DNA from 3 places in the Cytobacillus sp. GQ23 genome. Region 3 is predicted to be linked to each of the others. Evidence: riboswitches for the same ligand, from Rfam matches in the RefSeq annotation. Region 3 holds a riboswitch; each other region holds the start of a gene.
What was found. A riboswitch is a leader RNA that binds a small molecule or an ion and turns the genes downstream of it on or off. The one in region 3 is predicted to bind cobalamin.

Region 1 (4,221 bases), on a different contig from region 3:
AGCAGATAATCAAAGGGGTGTAAAAAAGTGATACATGAACCTGTCATAGCAGCTGTGATTATCTTGGCATTAATCGCGGTAGGAGAAATTATTTCTATATTTACAAAAGCGAGGGTTTCTATGTTCCTCGTTGCTATAATAGGATATCTTTTGTTAATTTGGACGGGAATTATACCAAAAGAATTAATCGGAGATTCTAAATTTATTGAGATTGGTGCCGTATTAGGGACAGCTCCAATAATTATTCATATGGGCACGTTGATCCCTCTCAAGGTTATACGTAGTCAATGGAAGGCCGTTGCAATATCTTTGTTGGGAATTATTTTTGGCACTGGTCTAATCCTTCTTTTGATTACAATGATGTATGGTTATAAAACTGCGGTTGCAGGAGCAGGACCATTAACAGGAGGAGTAATTGCGTTTTTAGTAACCGCAGAAGGGTTAAAAGAAGTGGGATTAGCAAGCCTAGTGGTAATTCCAGCTTTAATTCTATCATTCCAATCGCTGTTTGGCATGCCTCTTTCCGCAATTTTATTACGTCGTTACGCATTAAAGTATCGGAAAGCTGCAGATGCTAGAACCTATACAGCTTCCACGTTAGAAGTAGAAGTAGAAAATGTTATAACTACAGAAGACGCTAAGGAGCTAAATACCGCTTGGATTCCAAAAAAGTATCAAACTAATCTTATTCTTCTTTTTCAGCTATTTATCGGAGGCGCTATTGCCGTGGTTCTAGAGCAATTTACTGGCATACCCTATAGTATATGGGCTTTGGTTCTTGGAATAGGCGGAAGATTAATAGGATTTTATCCAGACCGTGTCATGGAGCGTGCTAATGCTTTCACAGTTGGGATGGCAGGACTCGTATTTTTAATTATTGCTACTATGAACGATACGACATTCGAGATGTTTATTGGTTATCTTCCTGAAATGTTCTCGATTATTGCTGTCGGAATTTTGGGTATTATTATCGGAGGCTTTATAGGTTCAAAATTGTTTAAATGGGATCCTTTAAAGGGTCTTCCTGTGGCACTGACGGCTACAATAGGTTTCCCTGGTGATTATCTTATTTGCGAGGAAGTCAGCAGAAGCGTCGGCAGAAATATAGAAGAAGAGGAAATGATATTAAATGAAATATTGACCCCGATGTTAATTGGTGGATTTACAACTGTAACAGCAGGATCAGTGGTAATTGCGAGTATTTTAATAAAAACGTTGTAGTCACTAAATTAATTTACAAGTCCCTTTTCTATTAAGTGGACCTTTAATAATGAATATAAGGTAGAGAATAAAAAAAGGGTGCGACATAGTCAGCGCCCTTTGGTTAGCCTTTTAGTCTAGTTCTACCCTATATTTAATGTGTTTTTTGACGCTCAGTCCTAATGATCATAGGTCCATTCTTATCCTTTTTTATATTCTCCAAATAACGTACTAAATAATTCTCCGTGATTCGGACTGGTACATACCTCCGCCGTGAACCAATGATATTCTCGGCCACAAACATTTTTTTCGTCAAATACATAAGATCTTGGCCTGTTTCTTTTTCTGCACTCTTGTATTGATCCGTCTGTGGCTCTTTGTCAGCTTTATGAAAAATACTCATTTAATGATACATGGACGTCCGTTCACCCGAATCATTTAGGTAAGTTCAAAAGTTCAAACCTGGACATTCTCATAAGTTCTGGTGCTGTCCTCTCCATATAGCTATCTGGGACAAAATCTTTAAATGGGACATCAGCCTTTCTCTGTTTTTTTTGTTTTGCTTTCACTCATAGACTTGGAACAAAAATAGCAAAAATATGGCTCTTCATTTAGTTTATCTAGGTTACTACCGCAATAAGAGGGAGATCCCCTCATGTTTTTTTCTGCATGAACGATTAAAAATTTGTAATCTATTTCCCTATATGATAGAATCATCTACAACATATAGTATTAAATTAAAAGAATAAAACTACATATAGATCGTGATTGGTGTCCTTTATGGACTTAATAGGGAATTCGGTGAAAAACCGAAGCTGTCCCCGCAACTGTAAGTGCAGACGAAAAGAGCATGCCACTGTACAAAACGCTTTATGGCGCTTGTATGGGAAGGGCTTTTAGTAGAGTGAAGCACAAGCCAGGAGACCTGCCAGGGCGATCGAAAGTTTCTTATCTTCGGGGATTGAGATGATGAAACGATCGCGTAATGGCCGTTTGTTCATCTGCTTTCTGCTATTATTCTATCGTTTGATCCGCTCATTTTCCGAGCGGATTTTTATTTTGCCTTTAGGAGGAAGTAAAATGGTCCAAACCATACAGCCGATAGAAATTTTAGAAGAACTTAAGAATGAATTTCCGCAGCTCGGCATTGAACAACTGTTAAAAAGGTATGAAGAAATGAGTCAGCTGAGAGCAGAGGCCATGTATGACCAGCTTATACTTGATTGCATATCATTTATAAGCATTGAAGAGCCTGATTGGACGTTTGCCGCTTCACGTCTGCTTCTTAAAAAGCTCTATATCGAGTCCGGCAAAAACAGAGAATGCAATCCGGATGACTGCTACACACATTTTTATGCGCTAATTGAACGTCTGACAGATGTGGGTATTTATGAGCAGGATTTATTAGATATGTATTCTAAGAGTGAGATAAATGAACTGTCCCACTTTATTAATAAAGAAAATGACCGTTTATTTACATATCTGGGGCTGAAAATGCTGGCTGACCGATATCTAGCCAGGGACAAACAAAGAAATTTATATGAGCTGCCACAGGAGCGGTTTATGATCATCAGCATGGTGCTGATGAAAAAGGAGCCGAAAAGCAAGCGGCTTGAGCTTGTTAAAGAAGCTTACTGGGCAATGAGTGGCTTGTATATGACGGTTGCTACTCCAACGCTCGCTAATGCAGGGAAAAACTGGGGACAGCTTTCAAGCTGTTTTATCGAGACGGTTGATGACAGTCTTGATTCTATATATGACAGCAATACCGATATCGCATCACTGTCTAAAAATGGCGGTGGAATCGGAGTCTATTTGGGGAAAATCCGCAGCAGAGGCAGTGATATTAAAGGGTTTAAGGGGGCATCTTCCGGTGTGATTCCCTGGATGAAGCAGCTGAATAACACAGCCGTCAGTGTCGATCAGCTTGGCCAAAGGCAGGGTGCCATAAGCGTGTATCTGGATGTCTGGCATAAAGATATCTTCTCATTTCTTGATGCAAAGCTAAATAATGGAGATGAAAGGCAGAGAACACATGATTTATTCACAGGTGTCTGCATTCCGGATTTGTTTATGGAAAAAGTGGAAAGCCGCGGGTATTGGTATTTATTTGATCCCCATGAAGTCCGCACGGTAATGGGTTTCTCACTGGAAGATTTTTATGACGAAGGGGAAGGCGAAGGTTCATACCGCCAAAAATATAAAGAGTGTATAGATAACCCGATCTTATCCAGGGAAAAAGTTTCTGCTATCGAGATCATGAAATCCATCATGAGAAGTCAGCTTGAAACTGGGTCACCATTCATGTTCTATCGGGATGAGGTGAATCGAAAGAATGCGAATTCCCATTGCGGGATGATTTACTGCACCAACCTGTGCACTGAGATTGTACAAAACCAGAGTGTTACAAAGAGGGTCGAAGAATATACAAGGGACGGTAGAATTATTATCGAAAAACAGCCGGGAGATTTCGTTGTCTGCAATCTTTCTTCCATCAATCTTGCACGGGCCATAAATGAAGGAGTCCTTGAAAGACTTGTGCCAATTCAGGTGAGGATGCTTGATAATGTTATTGATATTAATAAAATTCCAGTTCCTCAGGGGCAGATCACAAATCAAAAGTACCGCGCGATTGGGCTGGGGACTTTTGGCTGGCACCACCTTCTTGCACTGAAAAAAATCACATGGGAAAGCGAAGAAGCAGAAGAATTTGCTGACTCTCTATATGAACAAATTGCTTTCTTATCGATAAAAAGCTCTATGAATCTGGCAAAAGAAAAAGGAAGCTATTCGGTTTTTAAAGGCTCTGATTGGGAAACAGGCGCCTACTTTGAAAAGCGGGGATATCTGGAGGCAGAGTCAGCCATGGACTGGGCTGCATTGAGGGAAGACGTAAGGAAGTACGGTGTTAGAAATGCCTATTTGCAGGCTGTTGCCCCTAATGCATCAACGGCTTTAATTGCAGGCAGCACTCCAAGTATTGATCCTATCTTTAACAAGCAGTATTCCGAAGAGAAAAAG
Region 2 (4,221 bases), on a different contig from region 3:
GTCCAAATGGTTCGTCGGCTCATCCAGCAATAATATTTCCGGCTCCTGGGCAAGGGCCTGCGCTAAAAACACCCTCTGCCTTTCACCGCCGGATAATTGCTGAATATTATCATCCTGAAATCGGGAGATGCCTGTCTGCTCCATAACCCGGCAAACCGCTTCTTCATCTTTACCGGTCCAGCTCTGGAACCAGCCTTTTTGATGGGCATACCGGCCAAGGGAAACAGTTTCCTTTACAGTATAGGAAAAGGCCTGAGAGGAATGCTGGGGCAAAACGGCAACGATTTTCGCCAGCTCTTTCGGTGTATATTCTGAAAGGTTTTTACCTTTGATTAAAATATCACCTGATGTATTGGGCAGAACGCCGCTCAGCATCTTCAGAATCGTCGTTTTTCCGCTTCCATTTGGCCCCAAGATCCCGAAAAGCTCTCCTTTTTCCACTTCAAAGCTGATATTTTTTACAACCGGAGCACCGGCATACCCGCCAGTGATCTGCTCGACTCTTAGCATGATTCATCACTACTTTCTGAATAGAAAAGCGCAAGCGCCCTTATGTGCTTAAATTTTATTCTTTCTTTTCATTAAAATAACCCCAAAAGCAGGCGCACCGATTAAGGCTGTAATCACACCGATTGGAAGCTCGGAAGGAGCAATGATTGTCCGCGAAACCAGATCGGCTATAATAAGGAATCCTGATCCCATCAGAATGGATAGCGGCAATAGATGCCTATGATCCGGACCCCACAGCATCCGGGTCAGATGAGGGATCACCAGTCCGACAAACCCTATCGTTCCAGACACCGCAACAGCCGCACCCGTTAAGATGGAGCCTGCTATCAGGACCATCATCTTTCTCTTTTGAACGTCCACCCCTATATGCCGGGCCTTTTCCTCTCCGAAGCTCATCGCATTCAGCTCTTTGCTGTTAACCAGCAATAGAACCGCGCCTATCACAAAAAACGGAAGGATAATGTTAATATACGCCCACCCCCTCATGGATACACTGCCAAGAAGCCAGCCAATAATCTGTCTAAGCTCCTCACCTGTCAGTGCAATCATTAGAGAGATAAGGGCGCCTAGAAAAGAACTGAAGATGATGCCCGTTAAAATAATCGTTTCCACTTTCATGGATCTTTCAATACTTCTCGCAAAAAGCAAAACAGCAAAGATCGTTAAAAAGGAGAAAAATATGCTGAATAACGGCAGTGTAAAGATTCCTGCCAGCGGAATAGATAGACCAAAGAACAAGGTTAAAACTGCACCGAGCGAAGCCCCGGAAGATACCCCAATTGTATAGGGATCTGCCAGGGGATTCCTTAATAAACCTTGAAAGGCGGCTCCCGCAATTGCAAGAGACGCCCCAACCAAGCCTGCCAGCAGTACACGCGGAAGTCTTATGTTCATAATAATATTTGCATGCATGATATCTGTTTTTCCCAATGAGACAAAGGGAAAAATCTCAGCGCTTATTACTTTGATGATGGTCAGGGGATGAATGGACACTGTTCCGATTGAAATTCCCATCAGCATGGCACAAAGCAGGAAAGCTGCTGCTGTTGTATAAGCCAGTAATTTATTATTTAAATACGTCCGGATAGATTGCTTTTGCAAGTTCCTCGACTCCTTCAATTATACGAGGGCCAGAGCGGGTCACCATATCGGAATCAACAGCGGCAACCTGCTTGTTCTTCACTGCGGTAATATCCTGCCAGCCATCCCGACTTAAGACATTGCCGACAGAGTCTTCAGTGTAAAAGCCATGTGTGGTGACGATTACATCCGGATTCCGCTCGATAATTGCTTCCGAATCCATCTTCGGCCATCCTTCTTCCGATATGATATTTTCTGCGTTGATGGCACTTAGCATTTCATCCATAAAGGTGTTCTTGCCGGCTGCATAGATTTCAGGAGCAGGTGAAACTTCAACCATTACCGATTTGCGGTCTTCTTCTTTTATCGCTTGTGCTTTTGTTTTGATTTCCTCAAGCTTGCTCTTCATGTCGGAAACAAGCTGGTCGGCTTTTTCTTTCGCTCCCGCTGCAGTCCCAATCATTTCAATGGATTCATATACCTCATCAAAGTTCTTCGCGTCATTGACAATAAGGACAGGCACACCCGCATCCTTTAATTGCTGAAGACCGGCTTCCGAACTTTGTGCGGTTGAAGCATGGGCAAGGACAAGGTCAGGATTCAAAGAGATCACTTTCTCTACATTAAATTCCAGACCTCCAACCTTTTCCTTTTTCTCAGCTTCTGGCGGGTAGTTATCAAAATCAGAGACCCCCACCACTTCTTCTCCAAATCCTAATTCGAATGCTATTTCGGTATTGCTTGGAATAACAGAAACAATTCTTTCAGGCTTAGTTTCAATAACCACTTCATTATCAAGCGCGTCATTTATTGTTACAGGATAAGCACCTTTCTGGCCTTCCTCAACCTTTTTCTCTTCTTTAGGATGTTCGGCACTCTCGCCGCAGCCTGCAAGCACTCCTGCCGCGAGCAGCATCGTTACTAAAAATGCATAAAACTTCTTCATACTCAGCAATCCTCCTAGAACTATCGACAAAATTCGGGTGGTGCCTGTCACCACCTGTAAAAATAAAAAAACATCCCCTCGAACGGCAAGGAGATGTTGGCATGGTCATTTACAAGAAATGCAGAATAGATGGCCGGACCAAACACCTCCCTATCCTCGTAGGTTAATGGGTGCTTAAGAATCAGGCAGGTCTCCTGGCTCATGGTCATTGCATTTTCTGCTCCTTCCCATACATTCATGTACAGTGGATTTTGCAGACTGCTTCCATTTACAGTGGCGGGACCGCGCTGGAATTTCACCAGCTTCCCTATTAAGTCTTCAAAAGAGCCTGCTTTAAAGCCCTTTTGAGAAGACACCTGTTCTATTGCGATATAAAATTTTCTATTTCCGATTATACACCATCCCGCAGGAAAAGTAACAGAAAATTGCTGAAGCTTGTAAAAAAGTTCAGAGTCTAACGCGAGTAGATTTTCCATTCCCTCGTTTTCTTATCGAATACAATCTTTGCTTCACATGGTTCTTTCACTAAGGCTACATACTCATCATACATATCATCCATATTGGCAAAATCACCAATTATCCAAATCGGAATTTCAATCCGGACCCGATTCTGTTCAATATCCTTAATGGAAAGGACAGCTCCTTCTTTCATAAGGGGCTTTAATGAAAGCAGCACGTCTCTCGTGATAGGAGGATACGTCTTTTTCTTTTTAATGCCAAGGAGTGTTTTTTCTACCTTCATCTGTCCCATTTTACCGGGAACCACTTCTCCAAGCATACGGTAAAAATCGTTCAAATCGCGATAATATGTGCGGTTAAACCAGCCATCCTCATGGGCAAGGTACACATACCGGTTACTCAGATAATTGTAAAAAGGCGGCTTAAGATGCTCTTTGATATGACTGAGATAAAGAAGCTCCGCAATGGCCTGGCCGGGAAGCTCATTCACTGCTTCCTCTTCCTCGAAGTCGATCCAGCAAAAATCGCCATAGCCGTATACATCATCCTCTACCAGCCTGCCCAGCTTGTCCCTTGACACATAATCGAACATCGTATGGCTATTAAAGTCCCCATCTTCATAACGGTGCTTTAACAGCAGCAAATTATTAATAGAATCTGCAAGTGACTGGGCAAACTCTGCAAACTCAATTCCATAGGTCATCACATACTGATCCTTTTCATTAAGGTGGATGTAGATGAGATCACGAATAGTTTGATTCCTTCTTTTCAATGACGAAACCTCCGAGCCGTTACGCAAAGTAGTATTTTCATAGCCTTAATTGAATTAATCGGGCCTTACGGGCAGATTGACCCCGCATATCCTCCTTGATTCTTCACAATCTTGAAGCAGGGATCTTATTGCCCGTTAGACTGCGATAAAAAGACAGCTTCCTTATTGAAACTGTCTGCCAAACTTCCAGTATTTTATTCTCTTATTGTAGCAAAAATATCTGAAAATATCTTTGCAATGCGAAAAAATTTTTACCGTTATTTTGAAAATGCAGGAAACCATCCCATTGATTTTTTCGTCTAACCAATGAAATCACTTTCTCCATTGTAAGGTTAATTTTTCTCTGATAGGATAAAAATGTAAATGATAAAGGAACCAGGTGTGTAAAAATGAAACAGAATAATAGATTCTCAGACCGATTCGATTGGACATTATGTTTTCTTCTGCTGCTATT
Region 3 (4,221 bases):
GATGTCCGGCCAGTGGAAGTGACATAGGCTTCCAGGCTTAACGCATCCCCGACTTTAGCAGACGAGAGGAAATCGACCGAGTCAATGGAGGCAGTCACGACCGCGCTGTTGGCATGCTTCATAGCCGCCAGTGCCGCAATTTCGTCAATATAGGCCAGCACTTTTCCGCCAAAGATCGTCTGCAGATGGTTCGTGTCAGGCGGGAGGACCAATCGGGTCTGGACGGTTTTCGACACTTCTGTTGAATGGGTATTCTCTGCAGTTTCCGCTTCAAGCCATTGGGCCAGCAGTTTTTCCCTGGCCTGGCGCGCGGCATCCACCATCACGGCCAATGCCCCGGTGGCTTCTGCTATGCCGCGTGTTTTCAGGCCGCAGTCCGGGTTAATCCAGAACAGCCTTGGATCCAGGACCTTCAGTGCCCGGTCAATATTACGGGTCATTTCCTCCACACTTGGTACCCGTGGACTGTGAATATCATAAATGCCAAGTCCAATGCCCTTCGAATAGATGCTTTCCTCAAAGGCCCCAATCAGCTCGCCATGGCTTCTGGAGGTTTCGATGGAAATGACATCTGCATCCAGTGCATCAATGGCTTCGATAATATCTTTGAAATTGGAGTAGCACATATGGGTATGGATTTGGGTATCATTTTTCACAGATGCCGTAGCCAGTTTAAAGGCATCCACAGCTGCATGCAGGTAGCTGTCCCAATTCTCCCTTTTTAAAGGAAGCCCTTCCCTTAGTGCGGGCTCATCCACCTGGATCATCCGGATACCGTGCTCCTCAAGGGTTTCGATCTCTTTTCTTAATGCCAGAGCAATCTGGTTTGCTACTGCATAGCGGGGCAGATCATTCCGGACAAATGACCAGTTCAGAATGGTGATAGGTCCTGTCAGCATCCCTTTTACCGGCTTGGATGTCAGAGACTGCGCATAGACGGATTCCTTCAGTGTCATCGGTGCCTTGAAAAACACATCCCCATAAATGATCGGCGGTTTGACACACCGTGACCCATAGGATTGCACCCAGCCCCATTTCGTGAATTGAAAGCCACCCAGCTTTTCGCCGAAATATTCAACCATGTCGGTCCGCTCGAATTCCCCGTGGACCAGCACATCCAATCCCAGATCTTCCTGAATGCTGATCCATTTTTTGATCTCAGCCTGTATAAATTGTTCATAGGCCTCATGTGTGATCTCGTCTTTACGCCATTTAAGGCGCTCTTTCCGGACCTCAGCTGTCTGTGGAAGGCTGCCGATGGTGGTTGTTGGAAGAATCGGCAGCTTAAAGGCAGCTTCCTGCGCCTGATGCCGGACTTCAAACGGAGCGGACCGTTCCCTGTTCAATGCCTGAAGGTTCGCCATTTTTTCTCTTACCTCCTGATGCTTTCGTTCGGGCAGGTCCGCGAATGTTCGGTTGGCAGCTGAGCTTGCGGCTATTTCATCGGCCGCTTTCTCTCTGCTGTTTTGAAGTCCATCTGAAAGAATGGCGATTTCCCGCAGCTTTTCATTCGCAAAAGAGAGGCTGTTTTTTAATACAGGATGCAATTCTTCTTCATTTTTAACAGTAACCGGAACATGCAGGAGAGAAGAAGCCGGCTGGACAATCAGGTTCTCAGTGTATTCGGAAACTTCCTCCAGCAGCCTGAAGCATTTCTCCAAATCAGCTCTCCAAATATTGCGGCCATCAATCACACCGACGGCCAGCGTTTTATCCTTTGGAAATCCAAATTTCTTCAAGGCTTCCAGGTTCCGTCCATCATCATGGACAAAATCAAGGCCTATTCCGTGAACAGGGAGGGAGACTAATTCTCTAAAAAATTCCACTGAATCAAAATAAGTCTGAAGAATCAGCTTGATGCCCGGGACTGCTTCGCTTAATAGCCCGTACACATCTTTAAAAAGCTGGTTGTCTTCATGGGTGAGCGTGCTGCATAGAATCGGCTCATCCATCTGCACCCATTCAGCACCGGCTTCCTCAAGCTCTTTGAGTATCTGGGCATACAAAGGCACAAACAGGTGCACCATTTGCGCGAGTTCGGCCTTTTTATAGCCTTTCGCTAATTTGACAAAGGTGATGGGGCCGATGATGACCGGTTTGCCTGTGATGCCGAGCTTTTGCTTCGCTTCTTTAAAGAACTGAAGCGGCCGGTTTTCAGACAGGAAAGGAGTATGCTGGTCCAGCTCGGGAACGATATAATGGTAGTTGGTGTTAAACCATTTTGTCATTTCACACGCAACAGCAGAAGCGCTTCCCCGGGCCATATCAAAATAGGTCTCCAATGTGACCTTGCCGCCGGTATAGTCGAAACGTTTTGGCACCAGCCCAAACATAACAGCCGTATCCAGCATGTGATCGTACATGCTCCAATCGCCGACAGGAACCAGATCAATGCCCTGGTCCAGCTGTTTTTTCAGATGATTCAGGCGCAGCTCCTCCATGTGCTTTAAAAAATCTTCTTTTTCAGTAGCGCCCTTCCAAAACTGCTCCAGCGCCTTTTTCCATTCTCTCTGTTCTCCAATACGAGGATATCCTAAGCTCGAACTCTTCACTTTACTCAATCTGACAACACTCCCGTCCTTTTTCTCTGTAAAATAAAAAATCTCTCTTTTCATTGAAAAGAGAGATAGTTGTGCATAGTTAAATAGAGTCGGGGCTTCCCCAACTTGCTTATCTCACTCCTCTCTATATACCCGTAGAGTACAAGTGCATACAACAGGCAGGTCTCCTGGCTCTGGTTCACCGCAGCTTAACCCTTCCCATTTCAGATGAAACAGTGGTTTGATATAAGCCGCTCCCCAATACAGTGGCGGGACCGCGCCGGCTTTTAACCGGTCTTCCCTTTTAACTGAACAAGATCGTTCAGCACCTGAAGCATTCGTTATGAAATTGTCTGGTTGTGCGGGTTTCGGGAACCCTCGCGAAAATTTAAAAAATTTAAATTTAAAGAAAATACTAGCATGGGATACTGATGCTGTCAAAAGATTTTTAGTACAGAACTCTCCACAAATAAAAAGCAGCGTATGCTTCCCATTTCTCCCAGCGGGCTGAATATTTCAGAATTTCCTCTCTCGCAGGCTTCCTTTCAGAGCCTGAGATCACTTTAATCGCATTGTGCAGGCCGACATCATCGATAGGAAAAGCGTTCGGGAAGCGCAGGCACCGCATGAGGACATAATGGGCGGTCCAGGGTCCGATGCCGCGTATTTTCGTTAGCCTTCTTTCGGCAGCTTTTACATCTCCCTCCTTAAGCAGGTCCTCTTTCGATAGCTCGCCATTTACCATTAAGCGAGCCACATCAATGAGATATTCACACTTTTTCACGGTCATTTTTAAGTCGGCCAGATCCTCCATGGTTAACCCCGCTATTGTTTCAGCAGAAGGAAAAAGCCAGTATCTGCTCCCGTCGTAATTCAGGCACTCCCCAAATTTTTCAACGAGCCGCCGCTTTAGTGTATATGCATATGTAAGGTTAATCTGCTGGCCAAGGATTCCCCAGGCAAGAGCCTCGAATAAATCGGGAATGCCCATCACCCGCAGTCCGAAAAATTGCTCAGCAGGCATTTTCAGCAAGGGGTCTGTTTGTGCCATCTCATAAAATGGGGTCAGGCTGGTCCCCAGGTCGAACCAATCATGAATATATGCGGCAATTTCTCCTTTCATTTGATGAGGGACAGGCTTATGAATCCTGACAGATAGAAAATGGTCTGCAGCGCTGCTTATTTCAAGCAGCAGCTTTTCATTTCTGATGGAAAGGGCGTGTCTAATTGTCTCCCCAGAAATCTCATAAAGGCATTCATTTGCCGATCGTGACAAATATCGCAGGTTTTCGGAAAAGCTGAAGTCAGGCGGGGTGAAAAGGACCAGGCCATTTTCAGCCTCTTTCCAGTTAACAAAATGAGAGTTCATTTGCATTCCTCCTTTTCTTTATTGTAAGTTTTCAGGATTACGTTATCTTGCGTTTATATTAAGGATTTCGCTGTTTTGGCCTCTTTTTTGTGTATACTTTTTAGCAGAGGTGAGTGCATGTGGCTTATGAACAGATTCCGGAAGAATATTGGAACGCAATAAAGGATTGCGACAAATCCTATGATGAGCTCTTTCTTTATGGCGTTAAAACGACAGGAATTTTCTGCAGGCCGTCGTGCCGGTCGAGAGTTCCCAATATTGGAAATGTCACTATTTTTAAAAATGCCGCTCAAGCACTGGCGCAAAATTTCA

Region 1: linked by a shared signal. The riboswitch ahead of AC6CHU_RS06425 (ribonucleoside-diphosphate reductase subunit alpha) and the one ahead of metE (5-methyltetrahydropteroyltriglutamate--homocysteine S-methyltransferase) in region 3 are both predicted to bind cobalamin.
Region 2: linked by a shared signal. The riboswitch ahead of AC6CHU_RS18615 (ABC transporter substrate-binding protein) and the one ahead of metE (5-methyltetrahydropteroyltriglutamate--homocysteine S-methyltransferase) in region 3 are both predicted to bind cobalamin.

Annotation. Positions count from the first base shown of each region.
Region 1 covers NZ_JCAXER010000005.1:181,170-185,390, reverse strand. Annotated here, with positions in the region: gene AC6CHU_RS06435 (hypothetical protein) at 28-1,221, shown strand; gene AC6CHU_RS06430 (hypothetical protein) at 1,355-1,603, opposite strand; cobalamin riboswitch at 1,953-2,146, shown strand; gene AC6CHU_RS06425 (ribonucleoside-diphosphate reductase subunit alpha) at 2,281-4,221, shown strand, end outside.
Region 2 covers NZ_JCAXER010000023.1:47,990-52,210, reverse strand. Annotated here, with positions in the region: gene AC6CHU_RS18625 (adenosylcobinamide amidohydrolase) at 1-510, opposite strand, end outside; gene AC6CHU_RS18620 (FecCD family ABC transporter permease) at 559-1,611, opposite strand; gene AC6CHU_RS18615 (ABC transporter substrate-binding protein) at 1,577-2,536, opposite strand; cobalamin riboswitch at 2,704-2,911, opposite strand; gene AC6CHU_RS18610 (hypothetical protein) at 2,991-3,767, opposite strand; gene AC6CHU_RS18605 (FtsW/RodA/SpoVE family cell cycle protein) at 4,157-4,221, shown strand, end outside.
Region 3 covers NZ_JCAXER010000017.1:101,862-106,082, reverse strand. Annotated here, with positions in the region: gene AC6CHU_RS15580 (acyl-CoA thioesterase) at 1-236, opposite strand, end outside; partial or broken gene metE (5-methyltetrahydropteroyltriglutamate--homocysteine S-methyltransferase) at 285-2,561, opposite strand; cobalamin riboswitch at 2,702-2,888, opposite strand; gene AC6CHU_RS15570 (DNA-3-methyladenine glycosylase family protein) at 2,989-3,909, opposite strand; gene AC6CHU_RS15565 (bifunctional transcriptional activator/DNA repair enzyme AdaA) at 4,029-4,221, shown strand, end outside.